Regions from separate parts of the Psychrobacillus sp. AK 1817 genome, predicted to be linked through region 1. Evidence: riboswitches for the same ligand, from Rfam matches in the RefSeq annotation. Region 1 holds a riboswitch; each other region holds the start of a gene.
What was found. Region 1 has a riboswitch for S-adenosylmethionine ahead of D0S48_RS18610 (methionine ABC transporter ATP-binding protein). Riboswitches for the same ligand answer to the same signal wherever they lie in the genome.

Region 2: another riboswitch for S-adenosylmethionine. It lies ahead of D0S48_RS03270 (MetQ/NlpA family ABC transporter substrate-binding protein); the one in region 1 lies ahead of D0S48_RS18610 (methionine ABC transporter ATP-binding protein).
Region 3: another riboswitch for S-adenosylmethionine. It lies ahead of D0S48_RS09810 (methionine biosynthesis PLP-dependent protein); the one in region 1 lies ahead of D0S48_RS18610 (methionine ABC transporter ATP-binding protein).
Region 4: another riboswitch for S-adenosylmethionine. It lies ahead of D0S48_RS11285 (O-acetylhomoserine aminocarboxypropyltransferase/cysteine synthase family protein); the one in region 1 lies ahead of D0S48_RS18610 (methionine ABC transporter ATP-binding protein).

What each region holds. Positions count from the first base shown of each region.
Region 1 is NZ_CP031739.1:3,727,827-3,731,236, forward strand. It holds gene D0S48_RS18590 (arsenate reductase family protein) at 87-449, shown strand; gene gcvH (glycine cleavage system protein GcvH) at 522-902, shown strand; gene D0S48_RS18600 (toprim domain-containing protein) at 979-1,329, shown strand; gene D0S48_RS18605 (thioredoxin family protein) at 1,341-1,661, shown strand; SAM riboswitch class I at 1,701-1,805, shown strand; gene D0S48_RS18610 (methionine ABC transporter ATP-binding protein) at 1,897-2,922, shown strand; gene D0S48_RS18615 (methionine ABC transporter permease) at 2,915-3,410, shown strand, end outside.
Region 2 is NZ_CP031739.1:631,765-635,174, forward strand. It holds gene D0S48_RS03265 (PPC domain-containing DNA-binding protein) at 407-910, opposite strand; SAM riboswitch class I at 1,062-1,174, shown strand; gene D0S48_RS03270 (MetQ/NlpA family ABC transporter substrate-binding protein) at 1,269-2,087, shown strand; gene D0S48_RS03275 (methionine ABC transporter ATP-binding protein) at 2,145-3,164, shown strand; gene D0S48_RS03280 (methionine ABC transporter permease) at 3,161-3,410, shown strand, end outside.
Region 3 is NZ_CP031739.1:1,967,279-1,970,688, reverse strand. It holds gene metC (cystathionine beta-lyase) at 1-630, opposite strand, end outside; gene D0S48_RS09810 (methionine biosynthesis PLP-dependent protein) at 639-1,757, opposite strand; SAM riboswitch class I at 1,925-2,029, opposite strand; gene D0S48_RS21190 (ABC transporter ATP-binding protein) at 2,099-3,410, opposite strand, start outside.
Region 4 is NZ_CP031739.1:2,284,780-2,288,189, reverse strand. It holds gene D0S48_RS11295 (YdcF family protein) at 1-357, opposite strand, end outside; gene D0S48_RS11290 (glycerol-3-phosphate acyltransferase) at 371-1,012, opposite strand; SAM riboswitch class I at 1,158-1,273, shown strand; gene D0S48_RS11285 (O-acetylhomoserine aminocarboxypropyltransferase/cysteine synthase family protein) at 1,394-2,686, shown strand; gene D0S48_RS11280 (homoserine dehydrogenase) at 2,810-3,410, shown strand, end outside.

The sequences.
Region 1 (3,410 bases):
AAATATTGAAATTTAAAACTTGGTTTGATCCCTCTTGCATGAGTAGCAAAATATTATTATGATAAAAAGAAAAAGGTGAGATTTAAATGACTATAAAATTTTACGGTTATCCTAAATGTAGTACTTGTAACAAAGCTAGCAAATGGTTGAGAGACAATCAAGTACAATTCGAGAATCACCATATTGTAGATGCGCCACCATCAAAAGAATTTTTAAAAGAGATGGTAGCTAACGGAGATTATGAGCTTAAAAAGTTCTTTAATACTAGTGGAGTGAAGTACCGTGAATTGCAACTGAAGGACAAGCTTCCTACTATGTCGGAGGATGAACAGTTGGAGCTGCTTGCTTCGGATGGAAAGCTTATTAAACGCCCACTTGTTTATGATGGAAACAAGCTTACACTTGGTTTCAAGGAAGAGCAGTTTGAGGACATGTGGAAAACCTCTTAAAGTACCTTGTATTTACTAGGGAAATATGTGAATATTAAATAGATGGAATATTTAATTGAGAGGGGTTTATTTATGAGCGTGCCTAAAGATTTTAAGTACTCAGCTGAACATGAATGGGTTAAAAATGAGGACGGAAATGTCCGCATCGGTATTACTCATTTTGCGCAATCAGAACTAGGAGACATCGTTTTTGTTGAACTTCCACAAGTTGGAGATGAAATTAAAGCAGGAGATGCTTTTGGTAGCGTTGAATCAGTAAAAACAGTTTCGGAACTATATGCACCAATTAGCGGTAAAGTAGTGGAAGTAAATGCTGAGCTAGAAGATAGCCCCGAATTCGTTAATGAATCACCTTATGAAAATGCTTGGATGATCGTTGTTGAGCCTTCTGATTTATCAGAAGTGGACAGCTTATTGTCTCCAGAAAAGTATGAAGAATTAATTGCAGAGTAATAATGAAAACGCCGGTTAATAATCGGCGTTTTTTTCATATAATAAAGGAAAGGTAACAAGTTGGGAGAGAAGCTAAATGGCACATGTATTTAGTGATAAAATAATTCTCGTCGAGGGAAGGTCTGATAAACTACAATTGTTGACCCTTCTCGATGAATCTCCAGAAATCATTTGTACAAATGGAACGATATCCGATGTAAAATTGGAGGAGCTTTTAAGCCCTTATGATGGCTTGCCGATTTATGCTTTTCTAGATGCCGACAAATCTGGCGAACAAATACGCTCGGTTGTCAGGAAGGAATATCCTGAGGCAATTCACCTCTATACAAATCCTATGTATGGTGAAGTGGCGAATACCCCGGCGAAGGTTTTGGCATCCATATTAAAACGTGTTAATATTAAGGTGAAAAAAGAATTTTTGCCTTAGGATGATGTGTAATGAATGAGTGGACTAAAGAGCAATGGGAAAGCATTAAAGATAACTCTCCACTTTCCTTATTTTATATTTATACCCCTATGTGTGGTACGTGTCAGATTGCAAGCAAGATGATGAACGTCATTAAAGAGATGGTTTCTGATCCAATTGGCCAAGCAAATATTAACTTTCTTGGTGATTTGGCAATAGAACAAGAAATTGAAAGTGTACCTTGCTTATTAATATCTAAAAATGGCAGGGTAGAAAAAAAGATTTATGCGTTTCAATCCGTACCCTATCTATTGGAAACAATAAAAACTATTGACGAAAACAAGATCCTATGATAATATTCGTTGTGTTGAAAAAGTAATTTAATAGTGTCGCTCTTATTGAGAGAGGTGGAGGGAAGTGCCCTACGAAGCCCGGCAACCGTCGCGAAAGTGAAATGGTGCCAAGTCACGCAAAGCTATAGCTTTGAGAAATGAGAGAATGGATGAGTGTTATTTGAAATTGATAACCTACACCCCTTCTGCTCTTTTGCAGAAGGGGTTTTTTAATAGGAAAGGTGGCTAGATTTACATGATTAGTTTAAAGGAAGTTTCGAAAAGATTTATTACAAAGCAAGGAGAAATCGTTGCTGTTGATAATGTAAATCTGGACATACAGCGTGGAGAAATATTTGGGATTATTGGTTATAGCGGAGCCGGTAAAAGTACATTGATCCGCTTATTGAATGGCTTAGAAAAACCTTCTGTCGGCCAAATAGTTGTGAATGGGCAAGAGATTACTTCCATAAATGAGGAGAAGCTCCGTGGCTTCCGACAAAAGGTAAGTATGATCTTCCAGCATTTCAATCTTTTATGGTCGAGAACAGTCGCTGAAAATATAGCATTTCCTCTAGAAATTGCTGGAGTTCCGAAGGACAAAAGAAAAGCCAGAGTAGAGGAGCTTTTGAACCTTGTTGGTCTAGAGGGCAGAGGAGATTCTTATCCTTCACAATTATCTGGTGGGCAAAAGCAGCGTGTAGGAATTGCTAGGGCTTTAGCTAATGGACCAGAGGTATTGCTTTGTGATGAGGCAACATCTGCTCTTGATCCTGAAACGACCGATTCAATACTAGACCTACTTGTCAGCATCAACGAAAAACTAGGATTAACAATTGTATTGATTACACACGAAATGCAAGTTATTCAAAAGATTTGTAACCGAGTAGCTGTTATGGAAAATGGGCGAGTTGTAGAAGAGGGAGATGTGCTAGAGGTTTTCCAAAAGCCACAACAGGCTATTACTAAACGTTTCGTCTCTCAAATTTCTGATTCCAACCAGCCAGTGCAAACGATTCAAAAACTAGTCCAGCTTTATCCAAATGGTAAGCTAGTCAAGCTCGTTTTTGTCGGTGAAACCACAGAGCAGCCAATTCTTTCAAGATTAATCAAACAGTTTGATTTAGAAGTTAATATTGTGCAAGGTAACATCTCTCATACGAAGAGTGGAGCTTTCGGTACACTAATTCTTCAAATCGATGGAAATGACCAAGCCGTGGAGGATGCAATACAATTTATCCACTCGCAAAAAGTAAACACTGAGGTGATCAACAATGATTGAATCGTTATTTCCAAATGTTGATTGGCCTAAAATGTGGGACGCTACTCTAGAAACCCTGTATATGACAGCAGTTTCTACGGTACTCACAGCAATCTTTGGACTAATTTTAGGACTTTTATTATTTTTGACAAGCCCACATCAGGCTTGGGCGAATAAATTGGCAAATTGGTTAACGGGTGCGGTAGTAAATATATTCCGCTCTATCCCATTTATTATATTAATTATTTTATTGATCCCACTTACAACACTGTTGATGGGCTCGATGCGTGGTCCGAATGCTGCTTTCCCAGCATTAGTGATTGGAGCTGCTCCATTTTATGCTCGCATGGTTTTAATTGCTTTACGAGAAATTGATAAAGGCGTTTTAGAGGCTGCAAAATCTATGGGTGCTAAAACCACAACTATTATATGGAAGGTTTTATTGCCTGAATCAATGCCAGCTTTAGTGTCTGGTATAACCGTAACTTGTATTTCACTAGTTGGTTATA
Region 2 (3,410 bases), 1.0 Mb from region 1:
CTGTTATCATCTAAAAGATGTTTAAGTGAAGTTAAAAGACACTAATTTCTATGAAAATAATTGATAAATTGTCTTTATAACCGCATAAAAATTTTTATGACCGGATAGCGCGATTTTATGACCGGATAAAAATTTTTATGACCGGATAGCAACGTTTTATGACCGGATAATTTTTTTTATGACCGTTCAATAAAAAACAAGCTTAATCCTCTGGAGGTATCTTACATGAAAAAATTTATAGGACTATTTATACTTGGTATTTTAGTTTATTTTCTCATCACAATATTAATTAGTGTGTTTAAGTGAAATAGCCAACAAAATAAAAAAAGACTACAAAAGTAGTCTTTTTTTATGTCATATTCTATTGTTTATTTGAATTCTTTTATATGTTAACCTACTACACTTTCTATTCCTCTATTGTCCTGGGGAACTTGCTCCCTTGCTCAATCGGATAAAACTGAATTGCACCAGTCTCTTCATCATGTTTCCGATGGAATTCCATCCCTTTTACTTCGGCTAAGACTAGGTCAACCGTAATTACAGGATTCTCACCTTTGATGAAGTGACCTCCAAAAACAGCACCATATTGATCACACATTGATCCGTGAAAATGTGTGGCATATTTTCCTTCTTGCTGACATATAACTCCTGTACCATGTAAAAATTCTATAGGTCCTTCTTTTACGATCATTTCATTATAGGCTACACCTATTTTCGAGGAATCAGCTGGAATTAAATAGACAAAGCCACATTTTTGAAAGCTTCCAAAGCAGCTAACGACAGTGGCAGAAGTAATTTGATTGGCTTCACATATTGCTTCTATCCCTTCTATCAAATCTGTTCCATATTTTAATCTAGCACCAACTATTCTCTCAAAATCACCTACTGCAAAATTTGCTCTTATTGTCATGTCGATTCCTCCAATTGCATAATTATTTATTATCTTATAATTTTAATCTTTTCTAAAAAATTTTACTATTAAAAAATAGCTCTTGACTTTGTTAGTTTAGTATAGTAAATTTTCATTTATAGAATAAACGAAAAACTTAATAGCTTATTATCTCTTATCAAGAGTAGCTGAGGGACTGGCCCGTTGAAGCTCGGCAACCATCTATACCAAAAGTATAGAAAGGTGCTAAATCCTGCAAAACATTTTTGTTTTGGAAGATAAGAGAGGACAATGCATTTTTGTGTGCCTCTCTTTCTTTTTGAAAGAGAGGCTTTTATATTTATTCGAATTCTTTAATAATTATTAAGGAGGAATTTTAATGAAAAAGGTTGGTTTAGTATTATCAGGAGTTCTATTAACGGGGTTGCTTGCGGCTTGTGGTGATGAATCTAAAGGTGACAAAGCCTTAGATGAAAATAAATTAGTCATAGGTGTAACTGCTGGTCCTCACGAACAAATAGCTGAGGTTGCAGCAGAAGTTGCAGCAAAAGATGGACTAGAAATAGAAATTAAAGCTTTTTCTGATTACATACTTCCAAACACAGCACTTTCTGAAGGTAACCTAGACGCAAATAGCTATCAACATGAGCCTTTTCTTGATGCTTTCAACGAAGACCATGGTACTGAGCTAGTACCAGTTGGTAAAACTATTTTAAACCCAATGGGTATTTACTCTGAAAAATTTAAATCGTTCGAAGATTTACCAGAAGGTGCCACATTTGGATTACCAAACGACCCAACTAACGGTTCACGCGCATTATATATACTAGAGGAAAATGGCTTTATTAAAATTAAAGAAGATAAAAAAGAAAATGCTTCTATTTATGATATCGAAGAAAACCCTAAGAATATTGAATTTATCGAATTAGAGGCTGCTCAAATACCGAAACAGCTTAGCGAGGTAGATGCTGCAGCAATCAATACAAATTTTGCTTTGGCTGCTGGCATTAACCCGAAGGAAGACTCAATTCTTTTAGAGTCATCTAACTCTCCATATGTGAACTATATCGTTGTACGCGCGGAAAACGAAGATGATCCAACCGTTCAAAAGTTTGTAAAAGCTTATCAATCAGAGGAAGTCAGAACATTTATCGAAGAAGAGTTTCAAGGTTCTGTGTTAGCAAGCTGGGATGAGTAGAAATAACAAAAACGTTGCCGCAACCGGTAACGTTTTCTTTAGAAAGGAAGATTTAACATGATAGTTTTAGAGAATATTACAAAGGAATTCATCAGCAAAAGCAACACAGTAAAGGCTGTCAGTAACGTAAGTCTTCATGTAAGAAAAGGTGAAATTCACGGAGTTATCGGCTATAGCGGAGCAGGGAAAAGCACACTTATCAGATGTGTTAACCTGCTCGAAAAGCCAACAAAAGGCAAAGTATACATTAATGGCGAAGAAATAACCCCCCTTCCCCTTCCTCAACTTCGAAAAGTCAGAAACAAAATAGGCATGATTTTTCAAGGATTTAACCTTTTAAAAACTGCCACTGTTTACGACAATATCGCTATACCTTTAAAGCTGCTTGGCTACGACAAGAACGAAGTTAAAAAAAGAGTGGAAAAATATTTAGAAATAGTAGGCTTAACCGATAAGCATAAAAGCTATCCAAACCAGCTTTCTGGCGGCCAAAAGCAACGTGTAGCTATTGCAAGAGCTCTCTCCCAGGAACCAGAAGTATTATTAAGTGATGAAGCAACAAGTGCTCTGGATCCAGAAACGACTGACTCAATATTAGAGCTCTTATTAAAGATCAATAAGGAGTTAGGTATAACTATTCTTTTAATAACTCATGAAATGAATGTTATTCAAAAGATTTGTGATCATGTGTATGTGATGGAAAACGGAGAAGTTGTAGAAGAGAACACAGCTATTAATCTTTTCACGAAGCCTAGTCATCCGACAACTAAAAAGTTCTTAAACACAATTAGTCAACGTAACTTATCCCCTTCCCTTATTTCTCAGCTCCATGTGACGGGTGCAGTCACTCGCTTGACTTTCGTTGGGGAAAGTACTGGAAAACCATTATTAGCAGAGGTTAGTCAGAAGTTTGATGTACAACCAAATATCTTAACGGCCAATATTATTGAATTGAAAAACGGAATTGTCGGTAATATCGTGATTCATTTAGTAGGAGAAAAAAATCAAGTACAATCAGCTATTCGCTTCTTAGAAGAACAAGGAGTTGGAACTGAGAGCTTGGAGGTGCACTCATGAGTAGATTCGAACAATTCACTAATCAATGGTTGCCAATCATCGGAGAATCTGTAATTGAAACATTTCAGATGGTAGGCATATCTTTATTCTTTTCCATAATCATTGGTATCCCACTTGGAATACTTATCGTTCTAACTAGACCAGGTCAAGCGTTACAAAATGCGGTTATATACCAAGTTAGTAACCTTCTGATTAATATAATTCGTTCTATTCCATTTATTATTCTACTATTTTTTATCCTTCCTT
Region 3 (3,410 bases), 1.8 Mb from region 1:
GCCGGCAATGATATCACTATGTCCAGACAAGAACTTAGTTGCACTATGCAAAACAACGTCTACACCTAATTCGAGCGGCCTTTGGTAGAGTGGTGTCATGAAGGTATTGTCTAAAAAGGTTAGACAATTATTGGCTTTAGCTATGTCTACAATACCGGCAATATCAGTTATACCTACTCTCGGATTTGAGGGAGTTTCTATATATATTAGTTTGGTATTGGACTGAATTGCCTGCTCAACAGCATCTAAATTAGAAAGGTTAACAAAAGAATGCTCTATACCAAAGCGAGGTAAAACCTCTGTCACAAAGCGAAAGGTGCCACCATAAACGTCCTCCGTCATGATTATATGGTCTCCGGCAGATAACAGCATTAAAGAGGTTGATATCGCTGCCAGACCAGAAGCGAAAGCAAATCCTCGCGTACCACCCTCTAGCTCTGCTATGGTTTTTTCTAATGCTTCTCTGGTTGGATTACCAGACCGACTATAATCAAATGGGCCGAAGCTATCTAAACTTTCTTGATGAAAGGTAGAAGATAAATAGATTGGAACATTTACAGCACCGGTTCTTCTTTCATAATTACCTCGAGTTGAAGCAGTAATTAAACTAGTTTCAAGTTGTTGATGAATAGACTCCATTAAACAATAACCTCCTTCTCTAAAGCTACAAATACTTGCTTTAAGTCATTGATTAAATCTTCCGCTTCCTCAATACCAACAGAAAACCTTAATAAACTATTATCTACTCCCCGAGCAATTCGTTCAGATTCTGGTATATCTGCGTGTGTTTGAGTGGCAGGGTAAGTAATGAAGCTTTCCACACCACCAAGACTTTCAGCAAATATGATTAACTTTAGCTTTTCTAAAAAAGGACCTACCAGTTCGCTTCTTTGAAGGCGGAAGGAGAGCATGCCACCCTTGCCTGCATAGAGAACATCTTTTATTAAATGCTGTTGCTCTAAAAATTTTACTAACTTCTTTGCGTTTGCTTCATGCTGTTTCATTCTTAGATGGAGAGTTTTTAACCCACGTATCAACAGCCATGAATCAAATGGTGAAAGGACTGCACCTGCTGCGTTATGGTTAGCCTGTAATTTCTCGCCCAATTTAACGCCTTTTGATACAACCAACCCAGCCAGTACATCATTGTGACCTCCGATATATTTAGTAGCACTATGTATGACAATGTCTGCGCCAAGTTCTATTGGCCTTTGTAAAAAAGGAGTTAGGAAGGTATTATCCACAATTAAAAGTAACTCATGCTTCTTAGCTAACTCCGCGTATAGCTGAATATCAATCTCTTGCATTAACGGATTAGTAGGTGTTTCAAGAAAGATTGCCTTCGTATTTTTGGTAATAAGAGATTCCACCTCTACGTAAGAGGTAAATTTACTATAAATAGTCCTAATATTATAGGAGTCAGAATATTGATTGAAAAGGCGATAAGTACCTCCATATAAGTCCTCTGGGGCAATCAATTCATTACCTGAACGGAAAAGGGAAAGGACCAATTGAATGGCTGCCATTCCCGAACTACAGGCAAATCCTGTATCGCCTTGCTCTAGCTTGGCTATTCCCTCCTCTAAAATAGCTCGTGTAGGGTTTTTAGTTCGAGTATAGTCATAGCCGGTAGATTGGCCAAGACCATGATGTTTATAGGCTGTGGATAAATAGATAGGAGGATTAACTGCTCCAGTTTTTGGATCACAATGATTACCTAATTGAACTAATTGTGTATTAATGTGAGTTTTGGACATTGTTATTCACCTCTTATTATTAATAGGTTCAACATTTCTAAAATAAATCACAAAGTAGACTCTAAGATAAAAAAATTCAGGATAAATATAGAATAGAAGCATTTTGCCAAATAAAAAGAGGGCTCTCTTCATAAGAAGAGAACCCCCAATATAGATTGAAGTCATTCTTCTTATCTTCAAGACAAAAATGTCTATTGGATTTAGCACCACACCTATAATGGCTGGTTGCTGAGACATCATAGGGCCAATCCCTCCGTCTCTCTTGATAAGAAATAAAAATATATAATTTTCAAAATTTAGCGATAAGTAAGTTTATCATGGGGTGAATATAAATTCAAGAGTTATTTCAAATTTGGAATTGCTACCCAGTGACCGGAGGAAACTTCCACAAGCTTAGATTGCTTCAATTGATATCTATCCTCAACATTTGATTCCTCCAAAAGCTTCCTTTTTTTCTTAGCTTCTACCTTAGGATCAGGAATAGGGATTGCTGCTAATAGGGATTTTGTATAAGGATGTTGTGGGTTAGAATAAAGCTCTTCACTTTCCGCAAGCTCCACAATTTTACCAGCATACATCACCGCTACCCGATCACTAATATGCTTAACCATAGATAGATCATGTGCGATGAAAAGGTAAGTTAGACCTAGTCTATGCTGTAAATCCTCTAGTAGTTCTACAATTTGTGCCTGTATAGAAACGTCTAAAGCTGATAGTGGTTCATCACAGACGATAAAGTCAGGCTCTACTGCCAGTGCTCGGGCAATGCCGATTCGTTGTCGTTGTCCACCTGAAAACTCATGTGGATAACGCATGGCATGGGAGGAATCCAACCCTACCATTTTTAGTAACTCTTCTACACGTTGTTTTCTTTCCTCTGCATTTTTGCTCAAACGATGAATATCTAATGCCTGGCCGATAATATCTAACACCTTTAAACGAGGATTTAAGGAAGAATACGGATCCTGAAAGATAATCTGCATATGTCGTCGCATCGTTTTTAATTCACTTTTACTCAAACGGTTGATGGCCATTCCCTGATAAAGCACATCTCCATCCGTAGGCTCATGTAACCGAAGAATGGACCGACCGGTAGTTGATTTTCCTGAGCCAGATTCTCCTACAAGTCCAAGGGTTTCTCCAGGTTTGATGAAGAAGCTGATATCATCAACGGCCTTCAGCACAGTCCCTTTGCCTAATTGGAAATGCTGCTTTAAAGATTTGACCTCTAATAACGGCTTGCCATTTTCTAAACCAATGGAACGAAGCGGTGGTCTCTTGGGTTTCTTCCTTTCATCTAAACGAGGAAGTGCATTTAATAATTTTTTTGTATAGTCATGCTGAGGATTTTCAAATATCTTTTCAGTTGTCCCGGTTTCTACAATTTCGCCATTTTTCATAACTGCCACTCGATCGCACATACCTGCAACTACACCCAAATCATGAGTGATTAAAATAATGGAGGTGCCAAATCTTTGCTGCATATCCTTCATTAAATTCAAAATCTGAGCCTGAATGGTAACGTCTAGTGCAGTTGTCGGTTCATCTGCTATTAATAGCGTTGGCTTGCAGGCAAGTGCAATAGCGATCATAACTCTTTGGCGCATACCACCTGAAAATTCGTGAGGATACTGGTTGTAGCGCTCTTCGCTA
Region 4 (3,410 bases), 1.4 Mb from region 1:
TTGATCTTCTACGATTATTCGACTCTCGGGGATTCCATTCTCCATGAGATATTCCTTCATAACCACTGCTTCCTCTATATCCTCGTCCGGTCCTTGTCCTCCAGTCACAACGAGCTTTACATTATGATATGTGTTTGCATATTCTAGTGCAGCCTCTAGACGATATCGTAGTGCAAGAGAAGGAATCTGGCCTTGTTTAACCTTGGCCCCTAACACAATTGCGTATTCATTGGAACCGTTTGCCTTAGGTTTTAATCCATCCTCTAGCCATTTGCTTGTAAGCATCCACATACCGACTCCACTAGTTGCCATTATTATTAAAGGAACTAGCACAATCCACCTCTTTTTTTTGCTCATTTAACCACTCCTTTTACAGTGATGGCTTTTTTTTCTTCATAACAGAGGAAATCTTTACTTCTTCTTTTCGAATTAACCGCTGAACATTCTCTATATGTAAGAACGACGCCATTAGAAATAGAAATCCTGCAACTATGATTGGACCTATTCCATCTGCGGTCCATATAGAGGCTCCTATAAAGATAAGGTAGAAAAAGAATACACCTATCAATAAATAATCAGTCAAAAGTGTGATGCAGATTAACAATAATAGTCCTGCTAATCCAATCGGCCAATGTAACGCTAGCAGTACTCCAATGATGGAAGCTGTGCCTTTACCGCCTTTAAATTTTGTGTAAATAGGAAAGTTATGCCCTAAGATTACAGCAGCACCAGCTATATAAAGCAAAAAATCATGCTCAGAGGTACTAAGTGAGGTCAGCTGCGGAGCAATTAATCTTGCCCCAATAATCATAATTGCGCCTTTTAAAATATCTATGGCTCCTACTAAAACGCCATACTTCCATCCAAGCACTATGGTGGCGTTGGAAGCTCCTGAATTATTTAAGCCTTCTTTTTTTATATTAACACCACTCATCCATTGGGCTAATTTTGATCCATGAATCGAACCAACTAAGTAGCCTATTAAAAGAATGCTAACACTCCAAATAATCATTCTATGACACCCCCAAAAATAATATTCTATCTATTATATTAAACGATTATAAAATGATGAAGTTTCAGAATTTTATATAAAATAACTTGACTTATAAATAACGGAGGATTTATACTGTGTAACAAGATGGAACACTAATCTAATACTCTTATCAAGAGTGGCGGAGGGAATAGGCCCTACGATGCCCGGCAACCACCAAGTTCTTTTACTTGGAAAGGTGCTAAATCCTACAAATTCTTTTATGAATTTGGAAGATAAGAGGAGGAACATGTCAATTTGACCCCTCTTCTTAAGTGAAGAGGGGTTTTTACATTGGCAGTTCTATAATCCTCTCCCGCCTCCAAGCATCCATCTAATCTACTAATAACGGAGGAATTCAAAATGACAAATCTTCAAAAAGAAACACTTCTATTGCATGGTGGACAACAACCGGATCCAGTCACAGGATCAAGAGCGGTACCGATTCACAAAACAACCTCATATGTATTTCAAAACACTGAGCATGCTCAAAATCTATTTGCATTAAAAGAGACTGGTAACATCTATTCCCGAATAACAAACCCAACAGTTGATGTTTTTGAGCAAAGAATTGCATTACTTGAAGGAGGTACTGCCGCAGTGGCCCTTTCATCAGGGATGGCAGCCATTGCATTTTCTATTTTAAATATTGCAGGCGCTGGAGATGAAATTATCGCAGCTGAAAACTTATATGGAGGGACCTTTAATCTTTTTGCTCATACACTTCCTCGCTATGGAATTACTGTAAAGTTTATAGATTCAACGGATCCTGAGAATTTCAGATCAGCAGTTACTGAGAAGACAAAAGGTTTTTTTGCTGAAATTATTGGAAATCCAAGCTTAAATGTACTGGATGTGGAGCAGGTAGCTACCATTGCGAACGAAGTGGGGGTTCCATTACTAGTAGATAATACTTTCGCTACTCCGTTTGGTTCAAATCCAATTGAGCATGGCGCTCATATAGTTATCCATTCGGCGACAAAATGGATTGGAGGTCACGGTACAACAATTGGTGGAGTAGTAGTTGATGGAGGTAACTTCAACTGGAATTCTGAAAAATTCCCGGGCTTTACAGAGCCAGACGTAACCTATCATGGTTTGCGCTACGGAATCGATGTTCCAGGCGTGGCATTTGCTATAAAGCTAAGAGTCCAGTTGCTACGTGATTTTGGTCCTTCTCTAAGCCCAGAAGCAGCTTTCTCCTTTCTTCAAGGATTAGAAACACTTCACTTACGAGTGCCAAGACATAACGAAAATGCCCAGAAAATTGCGGAGTACTTAAATGACAATGAGGAAGTTTCATGGGTTAACTATTTAGGGCTTGAAAGCCATCCTACACATGAACTTGCTAAAAAGTATTTAAAGAATGGATACGGTTCTATTTTGACATTTGGAGCAAAGGGAGGTAGAGAAGCAGGTAGACATATTATCGATAATATAGAGATTTGGTCACATGTAGCAAATGTGGGAGACGCAAAATCTCTAATTATTCATCCAGCTTCCACTACTCACCAACAACTTACACCGGAGGATTTAGTAAAAACAGGGGTTACAGAGGATCTAATTCGCTTGTCTGTAGGCTTGGAGGCAGTAGAAGATTTACAAGAAGCACTCGGAAAAGTACTTTTAGAGAAAACAAATGTCCTCTCTAGATAGAATTTTGTTGTTAATTGAGTGGAAATAGTCTACAATATGTAAAATAGTCAATTAGTTAATTGAAATTTTATTCAAGTACGATTATTTAAATTCAATTGTACAGATTCATTTGGAGGAGACAGCATGGCAAAAATAAAAGCAGCAATCTTAGGATTTGGAACAGTCGGCCAAGGGATTTATCACATTGTGAATGAAAAACGAGAAGACTTAAAAAAGTCATTAGGATTGGACATCGAAATTTGTGCGATTCTCATTAATAATTTAGCTAAAGAAAGACCCGAGACCCCAGGCGTATTAGTGACAGATGACTTTGAGGATATTGAAAATATTCCTGGGCTTCAAGTAGTTTTTGAAGCAATAGTTAACGAAGAGCCGGCTTATAGCTATTTATGTAGAGCGATAGACAAGGGCTGTCACGTCATTACAGCAAATAAGGTCATGTTCTCAAAATATAGTATCCCATTGCAGGAACGTGCAAAGTCACGAGGAGTTTTTGTAGGGTATGAGGCGACCACTGCAGGTGGAGTCCCAATTATTAAGACATTAAAAAATCTACTTCAAGTAAACTCAGTGAAAAAGATTCAAGGCATTTTAAACGGAACGTCCAATTATATTTTGACACAAATGCGTTTAGAAGAATCTCCATTTGAAGATGCGTTAAAAGAAGCACAGTTATTAGGGTATGCGGAGGCAGATCCTTACAATGATATCTCTGGTCAGGATG